4 regions of the Serratia sp. TSA_198.1 genome follow, and region 1 is predicted to be linked to each of the others. Evidence: riboswitches for the same ligand, from Rfam matches in the RefSeq annotation. Region 1 holds a riboswitch; each other region holds the start of a gene.
The links. Region 1 has a riboswitch for thiamine pyrophosphate ahead of tenA (thiaminase II). Riboswitches for the same ligand answer to the same signal wherever they lie in the genome.
Positions count from the first base shown of each region.

Region 1 (5,922 bases):
CCTGAATAAAACCGTAATCGTCTTCCACCAGCGCCAGAGTGAGATCGAAACCGGAGCTGACGCCACCGGAGGTCCAGACGGGACCGTCCTGAACGTAGATTGGCCCGTTTTCGACCTTCACCTTCGGGAAACGAGATTGCAGGGTATCCAGCAAGCGCCAGTGCGTCGTCGCCCGGCGCCCTTCGAGCAAACCGGCTTCGGCAAGCAGCAAGGCCCCGCCGCAAACGGAAGCGATACGGCGTGCGTTGGGGGCGGCGCGACGGAGCCAGCCTGCGACAAACGCGCCTTCTTCCTCGGTCGCCCCCTTTCCGGTGACAATGACAGTGTCACGTTTTTGTTCAGGGTCGAGATCGGCAAGACGATGATCGGCCAGCAAATTCAACCCGGATGACCCATGCACCACCCGATGAGCTTGCGTGGTGGCGACCTCAATCCGATAGAGCGGAGCGTCGTTGGGCCTCAAGCGGTTGGCTTGCATCAGGATGTCGGCGATACCCGCCGACTCAAACAGCATGCCCCCTTCGGGGACGATAATCAGGAATGTATGCATGGCTTTAAAATACAATTTGAGCAAAATAAGTCAATGACGCGCATTTCATGCCACCCTGGCCGCCACCGGTTTTCCGCTCAGGGCGTCGCCAGCGCAACGCCCGTCACGCGTTCAAGTTCCGCCAGCAGCGCATCCTGAAAAGCCGGATCGCGCGCGGCGGCATGCGGCTCCAGGCAGCGCTGGTGATGCCAATAACCGCCAGAAACGCTGGCCTGCGCCTCTGCGCTGGTGACCAACCATTCCTGCGTCAGGTGCCCCAGGCGCAGATCGTCGGGCGCGTTTTCGCCGCCCATCTTGGTCGGCACCCAGCCAGGATCGACCGCGCTACTGACCACGCCCGGCCAACGCCGGGCCACGGCGGCGGCGAGCGCCGTCACAAATAGCTTGCTCTCCGAATAAGACACGGCGGCCTGCCCGCGCCAGTCCACTTTTTCCAACGCAGCGCGACCGTCAAAATGCATGCTGCTGCTCAAATACACCAAACGCGCCGGGCGAGCGATAAGCGCCGTCAGCAGATAAGGCGCAATCACGTTGACCGCCAGCACCTGCGGCCCGGTGAAGACGCCGGCATTGTGAATGACCGCATCCGGACGCCCGATGCGGTTCACCTGTTCGGCCACCTCTCGGGTCTGCTGCAGATCGGACAAATCGCCGGTGACCGCCAGCGCACCGCGGTCCAGCAAATCGCGCACGCCGTGGAGCCTGCCTGGTTCACGCGCGTGAACGATCACCTGATGCCCTTCGCCCAGCAGGGTTTCCGCCGCCGCGCGCCCCAGCCCGTCCGCCGAGCCGGTAATGAAAATACGAGACATGGTTAACTTCCTTTTATTTTTGAGCCATCAACGCCAGCCCAGCGCCGGGGCGACATGGGTGAGGATAGACTCAATCACGTGCGCGTTGTAATCGACGCCCAACTGGTTAGGCACGGTTAACAGCAAGGTGTCCGCCTCGGCAATGGCTTCGTCCTGCGCCAGCTGTTTGATCAACTCTTCCGGCTCGGCGGCGTAGCTGCGGCCGAAAATCGCCCGGGTTTGCTGGTCGATATACCCGACCTGATCGCCTTCCTTACCGCTGCCGCCGAAGTAGCTGCGGTCCTGCTGGTTCATCAGCGCAAAGATGCTGCGGCTGACCGACACGCGCGGTTCACGCGGGTGGCCCGCTTCTTTCCATGCGGCGCGGTAAGCGCGGATCTGCTTGGCCTGCTGAATGTGGAAGGGCTCGCCGGTTTCGTCGTTTTTCAGCGTCGAGCTTTGCAGATTCATCCCCAGTTTTGCCGCCCACACCGCCGTGGCGTTGGAGCTTGCGCCCCACCAGATGCGATCGCGCAAGCCGGCGGAGAAAGGTTCGATGCGCAGCAGCCCCGGCGGATTAGGGAACATCGGCTGCGGGTTCGGCTCGGCAAAGCCCTCACCGCGCAGCGCATCGAGCAATACCTCGGTGTGGCGACGGGCCATATCGGCCTCGGTCTCGCCTTCTGCCGGCGTATAGCCAAAATAGCGCCAGCCTTCGATAACCTGCTCGGGCGAGCCGCGGCTGATGCCGAGTTGCAGCCGCCCGCCTGAAATCAGATCGGCGGCTCCGGCGTCTTCCACCATATAAAGCGGGTTTTCATAGCGCATATCGATCACGCCGGTGCCGATCTCAATGCGTTGGGTTTTGGCGCCGACGGCGGCCAACAGCGGGAACGGGGAGCTGAGCTGGCGGGCGAAGTGATGCACGCGGAAATAGGCGCCATCCGCCCCGAGTTCCTCTGCGGCGACCGCAAGATCGATGGATTGCAGCAGCGCATCCGCCGCCGAACGGGTACCGGACTGTGCCGAAGGCGTCCAGTGACCAAAAGAGAGAAAGCCGATCTTCTTCATGGGAGTATTCCTCAGAGTCAACGTTACCGGATTACAGTGCAAAAATGCCGCCGCCGGTGCCAGAGAAATCGTCGCGAACCGCACTAAACGAACCGATTGCCGCCCCGCCATTCCACCTCGCCCGAGCATTGTAATCAAAAAGCAAATATCGTATAACAGGCTCCTCCGAGGGGTGTCCTGTTACGGGCTGAGATGGCGCAAGCCGAACCCTTTGAACCTGATCTGGGTCATGCCAGCGAAGGGACGGGTCGGCAATCACTCTCTCGGTCATTGCCTGTTCATACCTCAGCGCGCCCGGATCTCCACTCACTTTTGGAGGTCCCATGTTTACTCCCCTTTTCGATAACGGTCTTTACGGACGGCTGCGCCAACAGGCAGGCGCGGACTGGCAGGACTACGTTGCTCATCCTTTTATTCGGCAACTGGCCGCCGGCACGCTGCCTGAATCCGCGTTCCGCCGCTATCTGACCCAGGATTATCTGTTCCTGATCCACTTCGCCCGCGCTTACGCCCTGCTGGTGAGCAAGCTGCGCACGCTGCCGGAGATGCGGGCGGCCACCGCTTCGCTCAATGCCATCGTCGCCGAGCTGCCTTTGCATCTGGCTTACTGCGCCGGTTGGGGTCTGGGCGAACCCGAGATTGCCGCCGAACCCGAGGCGGCGGAAACCCTGAACTACACCCGCTATGTGCTCGATATCGGCCACTCCGGCGACGCGCTGGATCTGCTGGCGGCGCTGATGCCCTGCGTCGCAGGCTATGCCGAGATTGGCCTGCGCCTGCTTGACGACCCGGCGACGGTGATGGAGGGCAATCCTTACGCCTCGTGGATCCGCAACTATGGCGATAAAAACTATCTGGCCGGCGTGCAGGCGGCCCTCGATCTGCTGGAGCGTGTGGGCCAGCAACGTGGCGCAGAAAGCCGCTTTGCCGAACTTGCAGAGATTTTCACCACCGCCACCCGGCTGGAGTCCGCCTTCTGGCAGATGGGGTTGAACGCCTCATGAGTGACCGCATCGCGCCGCCCGGTATTCAGGTGCGGGATCTCAGCCTGCGTTTTGGCCGGCAGGTGATTTTCGATCGGCTGAGTTTTGATATCGCCGGCGGCAGCGTTGTCGCCTTGCTCGGTGCCAGCGGCGCGGGCAAAACCAGCCTGCTGAAAATTATCGCCGGGCTGATGCTGCCCACCGCCGGCGAAGTGACCGGCAGCGATGGCCTGCCGATAGCCGGGCGCATCGTCTATATGGGGCAAAAAGACCTGCTCTATCCGTGGCTGACCGTCGCCGAAAATATCAGCCTCGGTGCGCGGTTGCGCGGTGAAAAAACCGACCGGGAATGGGCCGGGCATCTTCTCGAGCGCGTGGGGCTGAGCGGTTACGCCAAAGCCTTGCCCTCGGCGTTGTCCGGCGGCATGCGCCAGCGCGCCGCCATCGCGCGCACGCTGTATGAACGCCAGCCGATTGTACTGATGGACGAACCCTTCTCGGCGCTGGACGCCATTACCCGCGCCATGATCCAAACCCTGGCGGCCGAGCTGTTGGCGCAGCATACCGTGCTGCTGATTACCCATGATCCGATGGAGGCCTGCCGCCTGAGCCATCGCCTGCTGGTGCTCTCCCGCTACCCTGCCGGCATTGACGATACGCATGTCATCAGCGGCCTGCCGCCGCGCGCGCCGGACGATCCCCATCTGCTGAAAAGCCAGGGCGAGCTGTTGCAGCAACTGATGAGGGCCGCCGAATGAAGTCGCTCATTGAAAACCGCCTGTCGCGGGTACGCCGCAGCCTGACGGTGTTCGCCGGTTTACTGCTGCTGTGGTGGCTCATCACGTTGGGCGATATTCCCGCCTTTTTGCTGCCTTCGCCCTCTGCGGTGGCGCAGGCGCTGTGGAGCGGGCGCGCCTATCTCGCTTATCACACGCTGATCACCGCTTCGGAGATTGCCTGCGGGCTGGGGATTGGGGTGCTGCTCGGCGCAGCACTGGCGCTGTGCATGATCTATTCGCCCCGTCTGCAACGCTGGCTGATGCCGCTGGTGCTGACCAGCCAGGCGATACCGGTGTTTGCGCTGGCGCCGCTGCTGGTGCTGTGGTTCGGCTTCGGCATGAGCGCCAAAGTGGCGATGGCGGTACTGGTGATCTTCTTCCCGGTCACCTCCGCGTTTTTTGATGGGCTGCGCCGGGTCAATAACGATTATCTCGATCTGGCCCGCACCATGGGCGCTTCCCCCTGGGCGCAACTGCGCCATGTGCGGCTGATGGCTGCGCTGCCGGCCTTTGGTTCCGGGTTGCGCATGGCCGCCGCCGTCGCGCCCATCGGCGCGATTATCGGCGAATGGGTCGGCTCGGCGGAAGGGTTGGGCTACGTGATGCTGAACGCCAACGCGCGCATGCAGACCGACGTCTGCTTTGCCGCGCTGTTTATTCTGGTGCTGATGACCGTCTTGCTGTGGATGACGGTGGATGCGCTGCTGCTGCGCCTGATCGACTGGGCGCCGGAAAACGACTGATAACTTTTTAACGACTGGGGTAAGAAATGATCAAGCGAACCTTCTGCGGGCTGATGCTCAGCGCCGCTCTGGCCGGCAACGCTGCCGCCGCCGAAAAACTGACGCTGGTGCTCGACTGGTATATCAATCCCGACCACGCGCCCATCATGGTGGCCGAGCAAATCGGCGCCTTCAAGGCCGAAGGTCTCGAGGTCAAGATTATCCCCCCTTCCGATCCGGCGCTGCCGCCGCGCCTGGTGGCGGCAAAACAGGCCGACCTCGCCATCACCTATCAGCCGCAATTGCACTTCTTCGCCGATCAGGGCCTGCCGCTGGTGCGCGTGGGCACCCTGATTAACTCGCCGCTCAATACCCTGATGACGCTGGATAAAAGCATCACCTCGCCGGCGGCTCTCAAGGGCAAAAAAATCGGCTATTCCGTCAGCGGCATCGAGCAGGCCACGCTGGCAACCATGGCCAAACATGCGCATATCGACCCGAACGACATGAAGCTGATTAACGTCAATTTCCAACTGACCAGTGCCCTGCTGGCGGGCCAGGTCGATGCGGTGATCGGCGGCTATCGCAACATTGAAGCGCTGGAGCTGAAACTGCAGGGGAAAAATCCGGTAGTGTTCAACGTCGAGGACTACGGCGTGCCGGCCTATGACGAACTGATCATCGTCGCCAACCGCGACGCGGTAGCCGAGCCGAAGATCAGGAAATTCCTCGCCGCGCTGAAAAAAGGCAACGATTACCTGCAGGCTCACCCGCAGGAAACCTGGCTGGCCTTCGCCAAAACCCACCCGGAGCTGAACACTGAACTGAACAAGCAGGCATGGCAGGCGAGCTTGCCGCTGTTCGCCACCGATCCGGCCAGGCTGGACAGCGCGCGCTACCAGGCTTACGAACAATTCCTGTTCGACAATAAGCTGATCAAGAAAATCACCCCGGTGGAGCAATACGCCGTGGAACTGCATTAAAGGTTATCCGCGGGGGCGCTCTATGCAGCGCCCCTACCCTTGA
Region 1 is NZ_JBQZFP010000001.1:12,414-18,335, reverse strand. It holds gene ACUTSW_RS00095 (GlxA family transcriptional regulator) at 1-550, opposite strand, end outside; gene ACUTSW_RS00090 (SDR family NAD(P)-dependent oxidoreductase) at 628-1,362, opposite strand; gene ACUTSW_RS00085 (LLM class flavin-dependent oxidoreductase) at 1,390-2,412, opposite strand; TPP riboswitch at 2,571-2,673, shown strand; gene tenA (thiaminase II) at 2,736-3,416, shown strand; gene ACUTSW_RS00075 (ABC transporter ATP-binding protein) at 3,413-4,153, shown strand; gene ACUTSW_RS00070 (ABC transporter permease) at 4,150-4,917, shown strand; gene ACUTSW_RS00065 (ABC transporter substrate-binding protein) at 4,944-5,879, shown strand.

Region 2 (5,922 bases), on a different contig from region 1:
GCAGAAATTCTTGATCGTTAAGCATCGAATCACTCCTTGCCTTCGATCAGTTGCAAAAGCTGCGCGGTGGCCACACGCCAGTCTGGAGCCTTGGTTATAGCGCTGACTACGGCTACGCTGCCGACGCCGCAATCCAGCACTGCCGCCACGCGATCAATCCCGATCCCGCCGATCGCCACCGTTGGGTAGTCACCCAGCCCGGCAACATGGCGTTTCAGCTCAGCCAGGCCTTGAGGTGCGGAAGGCATCTCTTTGGTTTGGGTTGGGAAGATATGTCCTAGCGCGATATAAGAGGGTTTGACTGCGATTGCCCGGGCTAATTCGGCATCGTCATGGGTGGAAACGCCAAGCCGTAATCCTGCCCGATGGATCGCCGCCAGATCGGTGGTATCCAAATCTTCCTGACCGAGGTGTACGCCATAGGCGCCGTGCTTAATCGCCAGTTGCCAGTAGTCGTTGATAAACAGCCGGGCGTGATATTGCTTACCGAGGGCTATGGCGGTGGCGATATCATCCTCAACTTGCTCATCCGGCAAATCCTTAATGCGCAGTTGGATCGTGGTTACGCCCGCCTCCAGCAGACGGGCAATCCATTCAACGTTGTCGACGACCGGGTATAACCCCAGCCTGTGCGGCGTGGCGGGGAAAGGCGTGGCGATATCAGTCATTGTTCATCTCCTCCTGCAGGTTACTGACGCTGTGGTACAGCTCGCTGCCCCGTGAACGGAACTCGGCCGACATCTTCTCCATACCGGTTAGCTGCACCTCTATCGGCTTGGCCGCTTCCTGCGCGGCGGCGTAGTCACGCACCTCTTGCGAGATCTTCATCGAGCAGAACTTCGGCCCGCACATTGAGCAGAAATGGGCGATTTTGCCGGACTCCTGCGGCAGGGTTTCGTCGTGATAGGCACGGGCGGTGGCGGGATCGAGCGCCAGATTGAACTGATCTTCCCAGCGGAATTCGAAGCGAGCTTTGGACATGGCGTTATCACGGATTTGCGCACCTGGGTGGCCTTTGGCCAGGTCAGCAGCGTGGGCGGCGATCTTGTAGGTGATCAATCCCTGCTTCACGTCTTCTTTGTTCGGCAGGCCCAGGTGTTCCTTCGGCGTTACGTAGCACAGCATGGCGCAGCCGAACCAGCCGATCATCGCGGCCCCTATGCCGGAGGTGAAGTGGTCATAACCGGGTGCGATATCGGTGGTCAATGGGCCTAAGGTATAGAACGGCGCTTCGTGGCAGTGTTCCAGCTCTTCGGTCATGTTGCGGCGGATCATCTGCATCGGCACGTGACCTGGGCCTTCGATCATCACTTGCACGTCATATTCCCAGGCGATTTTTGTCAGTTCGCCCAGCGTGTGCAGCTCAGCGAACTGCGCTTCGTCGTTGGCGTCCTGAATCGAACCGGGGCGCAGGCCGTCACCCAGCGACAGCGATACGTCGTAGGCGGCGCAGATTTCACAAATTTCGCGGAAGTGTTGATACAGGAAGTTTTCCTGATGGTGAGACAGGCACCACTTGGCCATGATCGAACCACCACGAGAGACGATGCCGGTCAGGCGTTTGGCGGTCATCGGCACATAACGCAGCAGCACACCGGCGTGGATGGTGAAGTAGTCGACGCCTTGCTCGGCCTGCTCCAGCAGCGTATCGCGGAACATTTCCCAGGTCAGGTTCTCCGCCACGCCGTTCACTTTTTCCAGCGCCTGGTAGATAGGCACCGTGCCGATCGGCACCGGGCTGTTACGCAGGATCCATTCACGGGTTTCGTGGATATAGCGGCCGGTGGACAAATCCATCACGGTGTCTGCACCCCAGCGGGTGGACCACACCAGCTTCTCCACTTCTTCTTCGATCGACGAAGTCACTGCCGAATTGCCGATATTGGCATTGACCTTCACCAGGAAGTTACGGCCGATGATCATCGGTTCGGCTTCCGGGTGGTTGATGTTAGCGGGAATGATGGCGCGGCCGGCGGCTACTTCCTGGCGAACGAATTCCGGCGTGATGTTTGGTGGCAGGTTGGCGCCCCAGCTTTGGCCGGGATGCTGGTGGCGCAGCACTTCGCCGCGGATACGCTCACGGCCCATGTTTTCGCGGATGGCGATGAATTCCATTTCCGGAGTGACGATGCCGGCGCGAGCGTAGTGCAACTGGGTGACGCATTTGCCCGGTTGCGCCTTGCGCGGCTGCGGCAGATGCTCGAAGCGCAGATGATCCAACCCTTCGTCCGCCAGGCGTTGCTGAGTGAACCCGGAACTGACACCTTTGAGGGCTTCGGTATCGCCACGTTCTTCGATCCAGCCGGCGCGCAGTTTCGCCAGGCCGCGATGCACATCGAGCTCGGATTGCGGATCGCCGTACGGGCCGGCGGTGTCATATACCGGGATAGCTTCGTTCTGCTCGTATTGCGGGTTGTCTTTGTCACCGCCAATCAGCGTCGGGCTGAGCTGGATTTCACGCATCGGGACCCGCACATCGCTGCGCGAGCCTTGCAGATAGATGCGGTGTGAATTGGGAAAGGATACGCCTTGCAGAGTGTCGATAAACTGCTGGGCTTCTTCGCGCTGTTCTTTACGGGCGCGCGGTTTTTTAACGTTAGACATAGCAAATTCCTACCAGTGTGATGAGTGGGGAAAATTGCTTGTCTGGAGCTCGGAGGGAGTAATGATACTGGCCGGCAAGGCGGAGGTATCCCCGTTCGGGAAGCCCTGCCAGTGGCGATAGATTACTCTTGTTCCCTTCGCGGGTATTAACCCGATCAGGTTCCGCGGATCCCGAATTAACGGTCTCAGCCTGGCCAATTTGATGAGCAAATCAGCGCTAGGCACTCCGACAAGATGCCCTCCAGTATAGGAGGGTTAATAAAAAAAACTACAAAATTCTAACGCGTCTGATCCACCGCTTTATCCGGCAGAGGTTGCTGCGAGGCTTTGGTCGCCAGTTGGATCAGCTTATCTTCCAGGGCAAAGCGTGCCTCAAGTGTTTCACCGATATCCGAGAGCGCCCGGTGGAATTCCATGCACACGTCCTGATCGATATCTACTTCGGTATAGCGATCGTGGAAAGTCATGATCTGCTCGGTATTGACCCAAAGTTTGGGATAGATGTTTACCGATAGCGACATTTTCGGACTGGGTGCGGCTTCCACTTGTTTGATAATTCTGTCATAGATATGAAAATGCCCGGCAGAGAGATAATCCACCAAATTATGGCAAAAGTTCTCCAGCGCTTTTTCATTCAGCGGCGTATGCTTTTCTTTGTTCGGTTTGATGCCCACGAGGGTGCAATAGGCGACGAGCAACTGCTTGCGCGCCTGAAGCCATTGATCAACTAATTCATTACTACCACCAACGCGCTGAGTCAGGCTTTCCAAACGGTTGAGCATGTTTGACTCCGTAAGTAATAAAAAGTAACAGTAAGTTATTAAAATGTAACAAGGCCGATTTGTAGAGTGCCAGTGAAGCTGAGGTTGTGCAACAACGATATGGAACTTGCATTAACGGGTAATGAAAATGGCTGGTGGATCGTCAGCCATGAAAGCAAACTTTGGTTACCGCGCGGTGAATTGCCGTTCGGTTCGGCGGCGTCGTTTTCCCTGCAGGGGCGAATGGCGCGCACCATTGGTGAATGGGAAGGGTTGCCGGTGTGGCTGGTGCGCCAGACGATGCCGCAGGATATGGGCTCGGTGCGTCAACTGCTCGAGCTCGATCGCGGGTTGTTTCAGCTGGCCGGGCGCGGCGTGCAACTGGCCGACTTTTACCGCTCTCATCGCTTCTGCGGTTATTGCGGCCATGAGATGCACCTGAGCCGTACCGAGAGCGCCTGTTTGTGCGGTCACTGTCGGGAGCGTTACTACCCGCAGATTGCACCCTGCGTGATCGTCGCTATTCGGCGTGACGATGAGATCCTGCTGGCGCAGCATGTGCGTCATCGCGGCGGTATTCATACTGTGCTGGCCGGTTTTGTCGAGGTCGGCGAAACGCTGGAGCAAGCGGCCGCACGCGAGGTGATGGAAGAAAGTAATATTGAAATCAAAAACCTGCGTTATGTGACTTCTCAGCCCTGGCCGTTCCCGCATTCGCTGATGATGGCCTTTATGGCCGATTACCACCGCGGTGAGATTCGTCACGATCCGAAAGAGCTGCTGAACGCCGGCTGGTACCGTTATGACCAGTTGCCGCTGTTGCCGCCACCCGGCACCGTGGCGCGCCGCCTGATAGAGGACACCGTAGCCTTATGCCGTGAGCAATAAATCGCTACAATAACGGCAGATGAATAAGGGAGCCCTATGATGAATGAGTTGAAGAACGATCGTTACCTGCGCGCGTTGCAACGTATGCCGGTGGATGTGACCCCCGTATGGATGATGCGTCAGGCCGGTCGTTATTTGCCGGAGTACAAAGCTACCCGCGCTCAAGCCGGCGATTTCATGTCGCTGTGCAAGAACGCGGAGTTGGCCTGTGAGGTTACGCTGCAACCGCTGCGCCGCTATGCGCTGGATGCCGCCATCCTGTTCTCCGATATCCTCACCATTCCCGATGCTATGGGGCTGGGCCTGTATTTCGAAGCCGGTGAAGGCCCACGCTTCTCTTCACCCATCACCAGCCGTGCCGACGTGGACAAACTGCCGGTGTTCGATCCGGAAGTGGAACTGGGCTATGTGATGAACGCAGTACGCACCATCCGTCGCGAACTGAAAGGCGAAGTGCCGCTGATTGGCTTCTCCGGCAGCCCGTGGACGCTGGCGACCTATATGGTGGAAGGCGGCAGCAGCAAAGCCTTCACCAAGTTGAAAAAAATGATGTACGCCGAACCGGCCACGCTGCATTTGCTGCTGGATAAGCTGGCGGACAGCGTCATTTTGTATCTGAACGCCCAGATTAAAGCCGGTGCGCAGTCGGTGATGGTGTTCGATACCTGGGGCGGCGTGCTGACCGGCCGCGACTATCGTGAATTCTCGCTGCACTACATGCACAAGATTGTCGACGGGCTGCTGCGTGAAAATGACGGCCGCCGCGTGCCGGTCACGTTATTCACCAAAGGCGGCGGCCAGTGGCTGGAGGCGATGGCGGCGACCGGTTGTGACGCGCTGGGTCTGGACTGGACTACCGATATCGCGGATGCGCGCCGTCGCGTAGGCGACAAGGTGGCGCTGCAGGGGAATATGGATCCGTCCATGCTGTATGCGTCGCCTGAACGCATCGGTCAGGAAGTGGAAACCATTCTCGCCGGTTTCGGCCACGGCGAGGGCCACGTGTTCAACCTGGGCCATGGTATTCATCTGGACGTACCGCCGGAAAATGCCGGCGTGTTTGTGGAAGCCGTTCACGCGCAATCGGCGAAATACCATCGTTAAGGAAAGGATGTGATCGATACCCAAACCCTGCGCGCAGAGCAGTTGCGGCTCGCGTCTGAAGTCATCCGCCACGATGACTTTCTGGTCGATACGCCGGCTTTTATCGCCGGCGCTGACGTGGGTTTTGAGCAGGAAGGTGCGGTGACGCGAGCCGCCATCGCCATCCTGCGGTATCCGTCGCTGGAGCTGGTTGAATACCAGATTGCCCGCGTGGCTACCACCATGCCTTATATTCCCGGTTTTCTTTCATTCCGCGAATACCCCGCGTTGCTTGCCGCGTGGGAGCAATTGCAACAGAAGCCAGAGCTGGTTTTGGTCGACGGCCATGGTATCTCGCATCCGCGCCGCCTGGGCGTTGCCAGCCACTTTGGGTTGTTGGTCAACGTGCCGACCATCGGCGTGGCAAAGAAGCGCCTGTGCGGTAAATTCGCCCCGCTTGATGTTGCCGCCGGTGCGCTGGCGCCGCTGGAGGATAAAGGCGAACAGCTTGGCTGGGTGTGGCGGAGCAAGGTACGTTGCAACCCGTTGTTTATCGCCACCGGCCACCGCGTCAGCACCGACAGCG
Region 2 is NZ_JBQZFP010000012.1:17,299-23,220, forward strand. It holds gene ACUTSW_RS24900 (HesA/MoeB/ThiF family protein) at 1-25, opposite strand, end outside; gene thiE (thiamine phosphate synthase) at 30-668, opposite strand; gene thiC (phosphomethylpyrimidine synthase ThiC) at 661-2,604, opposite strand; TPP riboswitch at 2,720-2,843, opposite strand; gene ACUTSW_RS24915 (Rsd/AlgQ family anti-sigma factor) at 2,883-3,386, opposite strand; gene nudC (NAD(+) diphosphatase) at 3,486-4,253, shown strand; gene hemE (uroporphyrinogen decarboxylase) at 4,293-5,357, shown strand; gene nfi (deoxyribonuclease V) at 5,370-5,922, shown strand, end outside.
Region 2: it holds a riboswitch for thiamine pyrophosphate, as region 1 does, so the genes downstream of both, thiC (phosphomethylpyrimidine synthase ThiC) here and tenA (thiaminase II) in region 1, are expected to answer to the same signal.

Region 3 (5,922 bases), on a different contig from region 1:
CGTAAAGCCAGACCTCTATCTTTCTAGCCATGTCTTTATGCCCAGCTCTTTAAGCAGTGAGTGAAGATTGATTGCCTTAGCCATGGCAGGATCGGCAATCATTCTTTTAAATGTCGAAAGTGAAACGCCGATTTGCATGGCCATCTCTTCATAGGTGATGTTCTGCCGTTTCAACTGGAAAGTCAGGAGCTGCGGGAGATCTGAGAACTCGAAAGCGCTCAGCTTTGCAGGGCAATCCATTGATTTAAAATTATTATCGATGCTTATAGGGGCCGGTAGACTGCCGCTGAAATGCTCGAACAGTTTTTTTTGATCTTTTGCAGACAAAGCACTGAACGCATCTTCTATTTCATTAAGGGTCATTTTTGACACCTGCCCTATTTGTATGCCGAAAATGTAGACTCATCGTCCAATATTAAACCATAAAGTGTCATATTTGAACTGTTTTGTTTCTTTAGCGTCTCTGCCGATTCAAAGGCTATCTCTATTAGTCATAAAGTGTCATATCTGACACTTTTTGTCTTTTATGCATGCCGATACTCTGATTTCAGGCGTACAAGGTTCAATGATGACCTTCCTCGGTAGGTTTGCCCGACAGTGGGAGCCATGGCGACGCTGATGCTCATTCCACCTTCACCACTCTGGTATTCAGCGGCGTAAGAGTCTGCCCGTCGCGGCCGGTCGGCGTCATGCGCGGGATAGGTTGGTCGCTGCCGCTTTCCACCAGATGCGAGTGCGCTTCGCCCTGTGCAAACAGATGATCTTCCCCCCACTGGCGCAGGCCGACGATCACCGGGAACAGGGCGCGGCCCTTGTCGGTGAGAATATATTCCTGATAGGCGCTGCCGTCCGAGGCAGGCACGATCTCCAGCACCCCGTGCGCCACCAGCGTGCGCAGGCGGGTAGAGAGAATGTTCTTCGCCATCCCCAACCCCTTTTGAAACTCGCTGAAGCGGCGTATGCCGTCAAAGGCGTCGCGCACAATTAGCAGCGACCACCAATCGCCGATCACATCCAGCGTGCGTGCCACCGGACACTGTGCATCTTCCAGGCTTTTACGTTTCATGGCTCAGTTCCCTTCATGATATCTGGTTGCATTATAAAACCTCTACGCGTAAAGTTCATTGGGTTTAATAATGAAACCACTTTAAGGGTGAATGATGAGTGACAAAACGCTGGATCCGATCTGTACGCCGCAAAGCCGCTCGCTCAGTCGGCTGCCCGTTTCGCTGGTGCTGCTGCTGGCCGGGGCCAGCGCTTTCAGCGTGGCTAACGTGTATTACGCCCAGCCGCTGCTGGATGCGATCGCTCATGATTTCAACATCAGCCTGGCGTCGGTGGGGATAGTGATCACCGCCACCCAGCTTGGCTGTGCGCTGGCTCTGTTGCTGGTGGTGCCGCTGGGGGATCTGATTAATCGCCACCGGCTGCTGGCGGTACAGCAACTGTTGTTGATGGCCGCGCTGTGCGTGGTGGGATGGGCGCACAGCAGCGCGCTATTGCTGGTAGGTATGCTGTTGGTGGGGTTGCTTGGCACCGCCATGACTCAGGGATTGATCGCCTTTGCCGCTACCCTGGCGGCACGGCATGAACGCGGGCGGGTGGTGGGCGCAGCACAAGGCGGGGTGGTGCTGGGCCTGTTGTTGGCGCGCACCTTGTCCGGCTCACTGGCGGATATCGGCGGCTGGCGGGCAGTCTATTTTTTCTCGGCTGCGGTGACGTTGATCCTGCTGCCGGTGTTGTCGCGCCTGTTGCCAACGCCGCGCACGCCGCCGTCGTCGCTCAGTTATCCGGCGTTGCTACGCTCAATGCTGGCTTTATTGCTGCGCGATCGCACGCTGCAAATTCGCGGCATGCTGGCGCTGCTGATGTTTGGCGCGTTCAGCATCTTTTGGAGCGCGCTGGTGCTGCCGCTCAGCCAGGCGCCGTTCAATTTTTCACATTCGGTGATTGGCGCCTTCGGTTTGGTCGGGGCGGTGGGGGCGCTGGCGGCGGTGCGCGCCGGGCATCTGGCGGATCGCGGGTTAGGGCAAGTGGCGAGCGGTGTCTGCCTGCTGTTGCTGGTGCTGGCCTGGCTGCCGCTCGGCATGCTGGGCTACGGTCTGGCGTGGCTGGTGGTCGGTATTGTGCTGCTCGATCTGGCCGGGCAGGCGATTCATGTGCTGAACCAGAGCATGATTTTTAGCGCGCACCCGCAGGCCCACAGCCGGTTGGTGGGCTGTTATATGCTGTTTTACGCGGTGGGCAGCGGGCTGGGTGCCTTTGCCAGCACCCACGTATACGCCGTGGCGGGCTGGCCCGGCGTATGTTGGCTGGGGGCGGGCGTCAGCCTGGTCGCCTTGCTGTTCTGGTGGCTGACGCTGCGTGGCATGCCGGCCTCAGGCGCGGCGGTAGAGCAATGACAGCCGGAAACCCAGCGTGTCGCACAGCAACTGCGGTGAGGTAAAACCGCTTTCCGTCATCAGCAATCGGGCGCGCTGCGCTGCCAACGGATGCCAGTTGCTGCGGGTGCGTTCAATCACCTCACGTGCGCCGTCGAGGGAATGCCCGGCGCTTTGCAGCCAATGCTGATAGTGGCTGACCGGCAGGCCATCCGGCTGATAGTCGAACAACAGCAGCGGCGCACCTGGCGACAACCGCGCGGCCAACTGTTGCAGGAAGGCCAGCTTGGCGCCGTCATCGGCAATAAAGTGCAGCACCAGCGAACAAACGGCGGCGTCGTGCAGCGCTTGCGGCGCCTGGTCCAGCAGTTGCTGGTGGAAGGTGACTCGCGGTTCGCAGCCTGCCATTTCCGCCTTGGTGCGTGCGGCTGCCAGCATGCCGGCGGAAGGTTCCACGGCGCTGAAAAGCCATTGCGGGCCGATGCCCGCCAACGCAATCAGTTCGTTGCCGGTGCCGCAACCGGCCAGCAGCAGGCGGGCTTGCGGCGGTAACGCCTGTGCCAGAGTGGCGGTCAGCAGCGACTGGGCGAACTGATAGCCGGGCACCAGCGTCAAAATACGGCGATCGTAGTCTGCCGCCGCAGCGTCCGGGAAACGGGTATCCGTTTGATGTTGCATGTCCATTCCTTGAATAGCCTGTAAGAGGTAAACCGGAGGATAGTCTTTAACGCAAATGAAATCCATTCGCATTGTCGCTGGGCAGTGCTGAAAGGCCCTGGACACGGGGCAGCTAATATCCCGGCGACGCAGGATATCGTTTTGCAAGGGTTGTAGTCTGAGCCGTGCCAGAGGCCTGACGATGTCAGGCCTTTTCCGGTTTAGCTCACAGCGGATGACACTATTTTTTAGGTGAGTGCAGCAGGTAGTATTCTTCGCTGCCGTCGTTGCCGGTGGTGATCTTTTGCCAGCCATGCTTATGGTAAAACGCCAGCGCCTTCTCGTTTTTCACCAGGCACTTCAGTGAGCCGGTAGCGGTAAAGGTTCGCTCCGCCGCGTGCAGCAGGGCCGTGCCGACGCCGCGTGGCGGCAAGTGAGGATCGACATACAGGTTGTGAATAAAGTTATCCTGGCGATAAATCGAGACGAACCCCAGCAGTTTTCCCTGATCTTCCGCCACCCAGATATCCTCGCCCAGCGTCGAGCGGTCGAAATCCTCCAGCCGGTAATCTTCGGTATCGCGCCACGTGAACGCCGCCTTGCGCGCAGCCAGATAAAGGGTGCGCAAGAACGGACGATCGGCTTCTCGGTAGGGTCTTATTTGCATGGCAGCTCCTTTTTATTTTTTGACACTATAGCGCGATTGACCTCACCGGCGGCAACCCCAATAATGGCCTCCTTGACTCGGGGTGCCCCAAGGGGCTGAGATTTTACCCGTATTACCTGATCTGGATTATGCCAGCGTAGGGAAGTCTCGGTGCCCCAACCGGTACCCGCCTTCTTGAACGCCGGTTGGGAGGAATATGTTCGCTCGACCTGATGCTTTACCCGGCGCCCGCGCCGCGGCCTGTCTGACCCAATTCAAACAACAGCCCCCGCTGATCCATTGCCTGACCAACGAAGTGGTGCAGGAGCTGACGGCTAACGTATTGCTGGCGCTTGGCGCTTCCCCGGCGATGGTGGTGGAACCGACCGAAGCGGCGCAGTTCAGCCAGATGGCGAGTGCCCTGTTAATCAATATCGGTACTCTCAATGCCTCGCGTGCCGAATCCATGCTGGCGGCGGTAGAAGCCGCCAATTTGGCGGGAACGCCCTGGACGCTGGATCCGGTGGCGGTAGGCGGGTTGGCGTACCGCACCGCCTTTGCCCGTCGTTTGCTGGGCGAGAAGCCGGCGGCGATCCGTGGCAACGCGTCTGAAATTATGGCGCTGAGCGGCCGGCAGAGCGCCGGGCGCGGCGTAGACAGCACCGACGACTCGCTGGCGGCTTTGCCGGCGGCACGCGAACTGGCGCAGCTCAGCGGCGCGGTGGTGGCGGTAACCGGCGTGGTGGATTACATCACCGATGGCCGGCGCGACTGGGCGGTCGCCGGTGGCGATGCGCTGATGACGCGGGTGGTGGGCACCGGTTGCGCCCTGTCGGCGGTGGTGGCGGCATTTTGCAGCCTGCCGGGCGATCGGCTGGACAACGTCGCGACCGCTTGCCGGGTGATGTCGCTTTGCGGCGAGCGGGCCACGCATCGGGCTGCGGGGCCGGGCAGCTTTACCCCGGCGTTCCTCGACGCCCTGTATCAACTGCGTGCGGAGGAGCTGCAATGAAACGGATTAACGCTTTGACCATCGCCGGCACCGATCCGAGCGGCGGCGCCGGCATCCAGGCCGATCTGAAAGCTTTTTCTGCCTTGGGGGCTTACGGCACTTCCGTGATCACTGCGCTGGTGGCGCAAAATACCCGTGGCGTGCAGTCGGTATATAACATCGATCCGGCGTTCGTCGCCGCCCAGTTGGATTCGGTATTCAGCGACGTGCGCATCGACAGCGCCAAAATCGGCATGCTGGCCAACGCCGATATCGTGCAGGCAGTGGCCGAACGCCTGCGCCACTACCGGCCGCCGTTCGTGGTGCTGGATACGGTGATGCTGGCGAAAAGCGGCGATCCCTTGCTGGCACCGGAGGCGGTAGAGTCTATCCGCCGCGAACTGCTGCCGCAGGTGTCGATCATCACGCCGAACCTGCCGGAGGCGGCGGCTCTGTTGGCGTGCGCCCCGGCGGAAAATGAGCACCAGATGCGCGAACAGGGCCGGGCGTTGCTGGCCATGGGTTGCCAGGCGGTGCTGATGAAGGGGGGCCACCTCAGCGAAAACGAAAGCCCGGACTGGTTGTTCAGCGCGGAGCAGGAACTGCGCTTCACTGCACCACGCGTAGCGACTCGTCATACGCACGGCACCGGCTGCACGCTCTCCGCCGCGTTGGCTGCGCTGCGCCCGCGTCATGAAGACTGGGCCGGCACGGTCGCCGCCGCCAAGGACTATCTGCAAAAGGCATTGCAGCAGGCGGATACCTTGGAAGTGGGGCACGGCATCGGGCCGGTGCATCATTTTCACGCGTGGTGGTGATTCAACTTTTTGCCGTTGTTGTGGTCAGACTGGATCCATGCCCGGCGCTCGCCGGGTACGATCGGATTTAACCAAGGGAGAAGGCCATGACAGGACAAAACGCACTTCGCTGCGCCATCTTCGGCGCGTTACTCAGCCTCAGTGCGGGCAGCGTTGCCCAGCAGATTGTCACCACCTCGGACGTGATCCAGCAGCCGGGCTATCAAACCAGCTGGCAGAACATGGTGAAGGGGCAGGCTCGCCTGCCGGGCTGGGCGCGCAAGGGGATGGGCACTTCCACTCCGGCGCAAAGCCTGAGCTGGAAGGGGCAGAACTATCTGGTGGGCAATCTGTGCAAGCCGCACGACTGCGCCAACAACTTTTTGATCGTGGCGTTTAAAGAAGACAAATCCCAGGCCTGGGGCGTGCGGGTAGAGGTCGCCAACAAAC
Region 3 is NZ_JBQZFP010000006.1:174,608-180,529, forward strand. It holds gene ACUTSW_RS20985 (HipA N-terminal domain-containing protein) at 1-31, opposite strand, end outside; gene ACUTSW_RS20990 (XRE family transcriptional regulator) at 16-363, opposite strand; gene ACUTSW_RS20995 (winged helix-turn-helix transcriptional regulator) at 623-1,066, opposite strand; gene ACUTSW_RS21000 (MFS transporter) at 1,161-2,402, shown strand; gene ACUTSW_RS21005 (class I SAM-dependent methyltransferase) at 2,379-3,059, opposite strand; gene ACUTSW_RS21010 (GNAT family N-acetyltransferase) at 3,280-3,705, opposite strand; TPP riboswitch at 3,774-3,865, shown strand; gene thiM (hydroxyethylthiazole kinase) at 3,902-4,696, shown strand; gene thiD (bifunctional hydroxymethylpyrimidine kinase/phosphomethylpyrimidine kinase) at 4,693-5,493, shown strand; gene ACUTSW_RS21025 (inhibitor of vertebrate lysozyme family protein) at 5,580-5,922, shown strand, end outside.
Region 3: it holds a riboswitch for thiamine pyrophosphate, as region 1 does, so the genes downstream of both, thiM (hydroxyethylthiazole kinase) here and tenA (thiaminase II) in region 1, are expected to answer to the same signal.

Region 4 (5,922 bases), on a different contig from region 1:
TCAGATCCTGGAAATAGAGCATGCCGATACCGGCGATGATGCCGATAAATATGGCGTTGAACAGTTGCAAGACCATCAGCGCCAGCTTGAATTTAAACACCGCCAATCCGGCATAAAACAGGATGCCGGCCACCACGGCAAACAGCATCATATTGCGCTTGCCGAAACGTTTGACGTAATAACCGGCCAGCAGCATCGCCGGGATCTCCAGCCCGGCGGCCGTGCCCATCAACAACCCCGCAAGGTTTTCCGGCAGGCCCAGATCGGCGGTGATGTACAGCGGCATATCGATGATGTACAGGGTGTTGCAAGTCCACATCAGCATAGAGGCGATAAACAACAACCGCACATCGCGGTTTCGCCAGGCGCTGGCGGACGCTATCGGGGCCGAAGGCACACCGTCCAGCGCATCGCCCTGCTCCGCCGCTTGGGTGCGCGGTACCGAAGGCAAGGTAAACCACACCAGCAAGGCACAGATCGCGAAAGTGGCGGCGGCGATCCCAAACATCCAGGTAAAGCCGTAGTTCAACGCCAGCGTGAACGCCAGAGGTGGACCTATCACCCACGCCAGCGACAGCTGCGCACGCATGACCGAGCTGAACATTACCACTTCGCGCGCCGAACTATCGGCATACTCCCGCGCCAGCGCGAAAATCTGCGGCATGGCGGTATTGGCAATCGCCGACATCAGCACCCCGGCGGTGATCAGCGTCAGGTAGTCGCGGTTGAAGGCAAACAGCAGGCAGTTGCCGACCGCCATCAGGCAGCACACCAGGATCAGCGTACGCCGGTCACCCCGCGTATCTGAACGCTTGGCCAGCAGAAAGCTGACGACGATGCCGGCAATGGCGTTGACGGTGTAGAACAACCCCACCCAAAGCGGCCGCACCTTGACTTCGGTGGTGAGGAACAGGCTCAGCGTCGGTGCCATCAGCGCTCCGGCGATCCCGGAAAGAAAAGCAATCAACAGGAATGCGGCAAAGATGGGATTAAAGCGGCGCGGCAACCCGTACAGTCGTTTCATATCTTCGTCCCTGCCCCTAAAGCGGAAGACAAAACCTTAGGCTACGGTGAAAAAATTGCAAGAACATCACCGCGACCAATAATAAAAAAACCAGTGGGTATGACCCCACTGGCTGGTGAACAACACCATTACTCAGAAACATTTTTGCTACCGCAACCTCAGAGGTGCTCGCGGTATTGCTTGTCTGTCATATCGAGGCTACCCCCCACCGTTGCACGTGAGCGCCGCTGGCGGTCATTTGGGCGTGCAGCAAGGCGCGTGTCGTGAGGTTTGGTGGGCCAAATAAGCGGCGCGCAACACAGATGTACGCTCAAATGGCCCCAGCCCTTCGGGTCGCGCCCCAAAAACCCGTTTTCTGTGTTGGCGGGCTTGCCCATAGCCCACTATGGGCTGCTCCCTTCGTCGGGATAACGGGCTTTTGGGCCTGCGACGGCACCACGGTCAACGGTGGGGGGTAGCCTAAGATCCCACTGGGTCAGGTGAGCCAGCATCTCCAGCCGGGCTTGTTCAGGCACAAGGCCCAGCCAGTCGGCATGCTGGCGGCGCACCGCGCTGAAGTAGCGCTGATAGAACTGTTTTGACAAGAATGCTTTCATCATTCGCCCTCCCCCTTTCATTGATGAAAATTATCGGCGTAATATGGGGAAAGATAAATTGATGAGTTGATGCCGGAGTGTTCCTCTTTTATGTCTACCTCACGTTTGCAACAACAGTTCATTCGCCTGTGGCAGCGCTGCCACGGCGAGACCACCGACACCACGCTGCAAGAGTTGGCCGAAGTGCTCACTTGTTCGCGCCGTCACGTGCGTTCATTGCTCGGCGCCATGCAGCAACAAGGGTGGCTGACCTGGCAGGCGGAATCGGGGCGCGGCAAGCGTTCGCGGCTCACCTTCCACTATACCGGCCTGGCCCTGCAGCAGCAGAGAGCGGAGGAACTGCTGGAGCAAGACCGCATCGATCAACTGGTACAACTGGTCGGCGATAAAAACGTGGTACGGCAGATGCTGCTGTCCCAACTTGGGCGCAGCTTTCGGCAGGGTAAACACATCCTGCGCGTGCTCTACTATCGCCAACTGTACAACCTGCTGCCCGGCTCGGCGCTGCGCCGTTCGGAAATTCACCTGGCCCGGCAGATTTTCAGCGGCCTGACGCGGATAAACGAGGAAAACGGGGAACTTGAGTCGGACCTGTCGCATCACTGGCAGCCGCTGACGCCTTTGCACTGGCGTTTTTATCTGCGCCCGGCGATACATTTTCATCACGGCCGCGAGCTGGAAATGGACGATGTGATTAGCTCCCTCACTCGTCTGATCCCTCAACCGCTGTTTTCGCATATCGAGCGCGTGACCTCACCGACGCCTTTCGTGATTGACGTGCACCTGCACAGCCCCGATTACTGGCTGCCCTGGCTGCTGGGCAGCGTGCCTGCCATGATCCTGCCGCGCGAGTGGCAAAGCATGCCGGAGTTCTCGCGCCATCCGGTGGGCACCGGGCCGTACAGCGTGGTGCGCAACCACCGCAGCCAGATGAAAATCCACGCCTTCGATGACTACTTCGGCTATCGGGCACTGATTGATGAGGTGAATATCTGGGTGTTGCCGGAGCTCACCGAAGAGTTGGTGCATTCCGGCGTGCAACTGCAGGCGGATGACACCGGCAACAACGAGCTTGAAAGCCGGCTGGAGGAAGGCTGCTATTTCCTGCTGTTCGATCAACGCTCTCCTTTGGCGGCCGATCCGGCCATTCGCAGCTGGCTGTGCGAGCTGATTAACCCCATCTCGCTGCTGAGCAACGCCGGGCCGATTTATCAACGCTATTGGTCACCGGCCTATGGCATCCTGCCGCGCTGGCATCACAATCGCGCGCTGGCGCAACAACCCAAGCCGGCCGGGCTGACCGAGTTGACGCTGACCTACTACAGTGAACACTCGGAATTCCACGCCATTCGACAGGCAATTGAACCGCTGCTGGCATTGCACGGGGTGCGACTTAACGTGCAGACGGTGAGCTACGACGCCTGGCATAAAGGGGAAGCCACCAGCGATCTGTGGCTGGGTAGCGCCAACTTCTACCTGCCGCTGGAGTTCTCGCTGTTCGCCACCCTGTATGAGTTGCCATTGATGCAGCATTGCATGAATGACGATCTCGCCGCAGATGCGGCGCTGTGGCGCGCCAATGCCCTGCCGCTGGCGGATTTTTGCCAACGGTTGGTCAACGGTCACCAGTTACACCCGCTGTTTCATCATTGGCTGCAACTGCACGGCCAGCGCAGCATGCGCGGTGTGCGAATGAACACCCTTGGCTGGTTTGATTTTAAATCCGCCTGGTTTGCGCCGCCGGAAGCATAAGCGCCTTTCGCCGGCGCCCGTTAATCTCTACAATAGCGCCGTCTCAACGGGGTGCGAAACGGCGGCGGCGTGATGAAAACGCGGCGTGCAGGTTTTGCTGAGAACAAACCCGTCGAACCTGATCCGGTCAATACCGGCGGAGGGATTTGAGCATAGCGACCCGGTTTAATCACCTCGCCCTCAGATACCTTTGCCCCCTTATCTTTCAGGAGTGCAAAGTGGTCAAAAAAAGCCTGCCCTTATTACTGTTGTTGTGTGCCGCTTCAGCGTTTGCCAAGCCCACGTTGACGGTCTACACCTATGATTCCTTCGCGGCCGACTGGGGCCCTGGCCCGGCGGTGAAAAAAGCGTTCGAAGCGGATTGCAACTGCGAGCTGAAATTCGTCGCGCTGGAAGACGGCGTTTCGCTGCTTAACCGCCTGCGCATGGAAGGGAAAAACAGCACCGCCGACGTGGTGCTGGGGCTGGACAACAACCTGCTGCAGGCCGCGCAACAAACCGGTTTATTCGCGCCAAGCCGCGTTGACGGCGCCAAACTGAGCGTGCCGGGCGGCTGGCAGGATAAAACCTTCGTGCCTTATGACTACGGCTACTTTGCCTTCGTTTACAACAAAGACAAGTTGAAGAACCCGCCAAAAAGCCTGCAGGAACTGGTCAACAGCGATCAAAACTGGAAGGTGATCTACGAGGATCCGCGCACCAGCACCCCAGGCCTGGGCCTGCTGCTGTGGATGCAGAAAGTGTTTGGCGATAACGCGCCAGAAGCCTGGCAGAAACTGGCGAAGAAAACCGTCACCGTCACCAAAGGCTGGAGTGAAGCCTACGGCCTGTTCCTGAAAGGCGAAGGCGATCTGGTGCTCAGCTACACCACCTCCCCGGCTTATCATCTGATCGAAGAGAAGAAAGACAGCTACGCCGCGGCCAACTTCAGCGAAGGCCATTATCTGCAGGTGGAAGTGGCAGGCAAACTCAAGGCCAGCAAGCAGCCTGAACTGGCGGAGCGCTTCATGCAATTTATGGTGACCCCGGCGTTCCAGAACACCATTCCAACCGGTAACTGGATGTACCCGGTGATCAAAACTCAACTGCCGGCCGGCTTTGAGCAAATGACCGTACCCCAGACCGCGCTGCAATACAGCGCCGGAGAGGTCGCCAAACAACGCGGTAGCTGGATCCGGGCATGGCAAACCGCCGTCAGCCGCTGATCCCGCACTGGCTCTGGCCGGGGCTGCTGGCCGCCGGCCTGATCCTGACCGTCGCCGCGCTGGCGATGGGCTCGCTGTGGCGGCACGCGCCGGAAAGCGATTGGCGCGGCCTGTGGCAGGACAGCTACCTGTGGCACGTAGTCCGCTTTACCTTCTGGCAGGCGTTGCTGTCTGCGCTGATCTCGGTGCTGCCCGCCATCGCGTTGGCACGTGCGCTATACCGCCGCCGCTTTCCCGGCCGGCTGTTGCTGCTGCGTCTGTGCGCCATGACGCTGGTGCTGCCGGTCTTGGTGGCGGTATTCGGCCTGCTCAGCGTGTATGGCCGACAGGGCTGGCTGGCATTGCTGTGCGGCTGGCTCGGCATCAACTACAGTTTTTCCCCCTATGGTCTGCAGGGCATCCTGCTGGCGCATATGTTCTTCAATCTGCCGCTGGCCGCCCGCCTGTTGCTGCAGGCGCTGGAAAACATTCCGGTCGAACAGCGCCAACTGGCAGCTCAGCTCGGCATGAATGGCTGGCAACAGTTCCGCTTCGTCGAGTGGCCGGCGTTGCGCCGCCAAATCCTGCCGAGCGGCGCGCTGATCTTCATGCTCTGTTTCGCCAGCTTCGCCACCGTGTTGTCACTGGGCGGCGGGCCGCAGGCCACCACCATAGAACTGGCGATCTACCAGGCGCTGAGCTATGACTACGATCTCAGCCGCGCCGCCCTGCTGGCGCTGATCCAGTTGGCGTGCTGTCTGGGCCTGGTCGTGCTCAGCCAGCGGCTGAGCCAGGCGCTGCCGGTCGGTAGTACCCAGGCCCACATCTGGCGCAATCCCGAAGACAGCCTGTGGCGTCGCGCCAGCGATTTTCTGCTGATCGCCGCCGCCCTGCTGTTGCTGTTGCCCCCGCTGCTGGCGGTGATTGCCGATGGCGCCAATCAGACGATGGTCAGCGTCCTGCAACAGCAGGTGCTGTGGCAAGCGCTGTTCACGTCACTGCGTATCGCCCTCGGTGCCGGCGCGTTGTGCGTGGTGTTGACCATGATGCTGCTGTGGAGCAGCCGAGAACTGAAGCTGCAACAGCGGTTGCGCTGGGGCCAAACGCTTGAACTGAGCGGCATGGTGATTCTGGCGATGCCGGGGATCGTGCTGGCCACCGGTTTTTTCCTGCTGTTGAGCGATACTGTCGGGTTGCCGCAATCGCCCTATGCGTTGGTGATCCTCACCAATGCGCTGATGGCGGTACCCTACGCCCTGAAAGTGCTGGAAAACCCGATGCGAGACCTGGCAGAGCGTTACAACCCGCTGTGCCTGTCGCTGGGTATGCACGGCTGGCAGCGGCTGCGCTGGATCGAGCTGAAAGC
Region 4 is NZ_JBQZFP010000003.1:161,037-166,958, forward strand. It holds gene ACUTSW_RS15385 (sugar efflux transporter) at 1-1,024, opposite strand, end outside; gene sgrT (glucose uptake inhibitor SgrT) at 1,408-1,623, opposite strand; gene sgrR (HTH-type transcriptional regulator SgrR) at 1,711-3,372, shown strand; TPP riboswitch at 3,410-3,535, shown strand; gene thiB (thiamine ABC transporter substrate binding subunit) at 3,591-4,577, shown strand; gene thiP (thiamine/thiamine pyrophosphate ABC transporter permease ThiP) at 4,553-5,922, shown strand, end outside.
Region 4: it holds a riboswitch for thiamine pyrophosphate, as region 1 does, so the genes downstream of both, thiB (thiamine ABC transporter substrate binding subunit) here and tenA (thiaminase II) in region 1, are expected to answer to the same signal.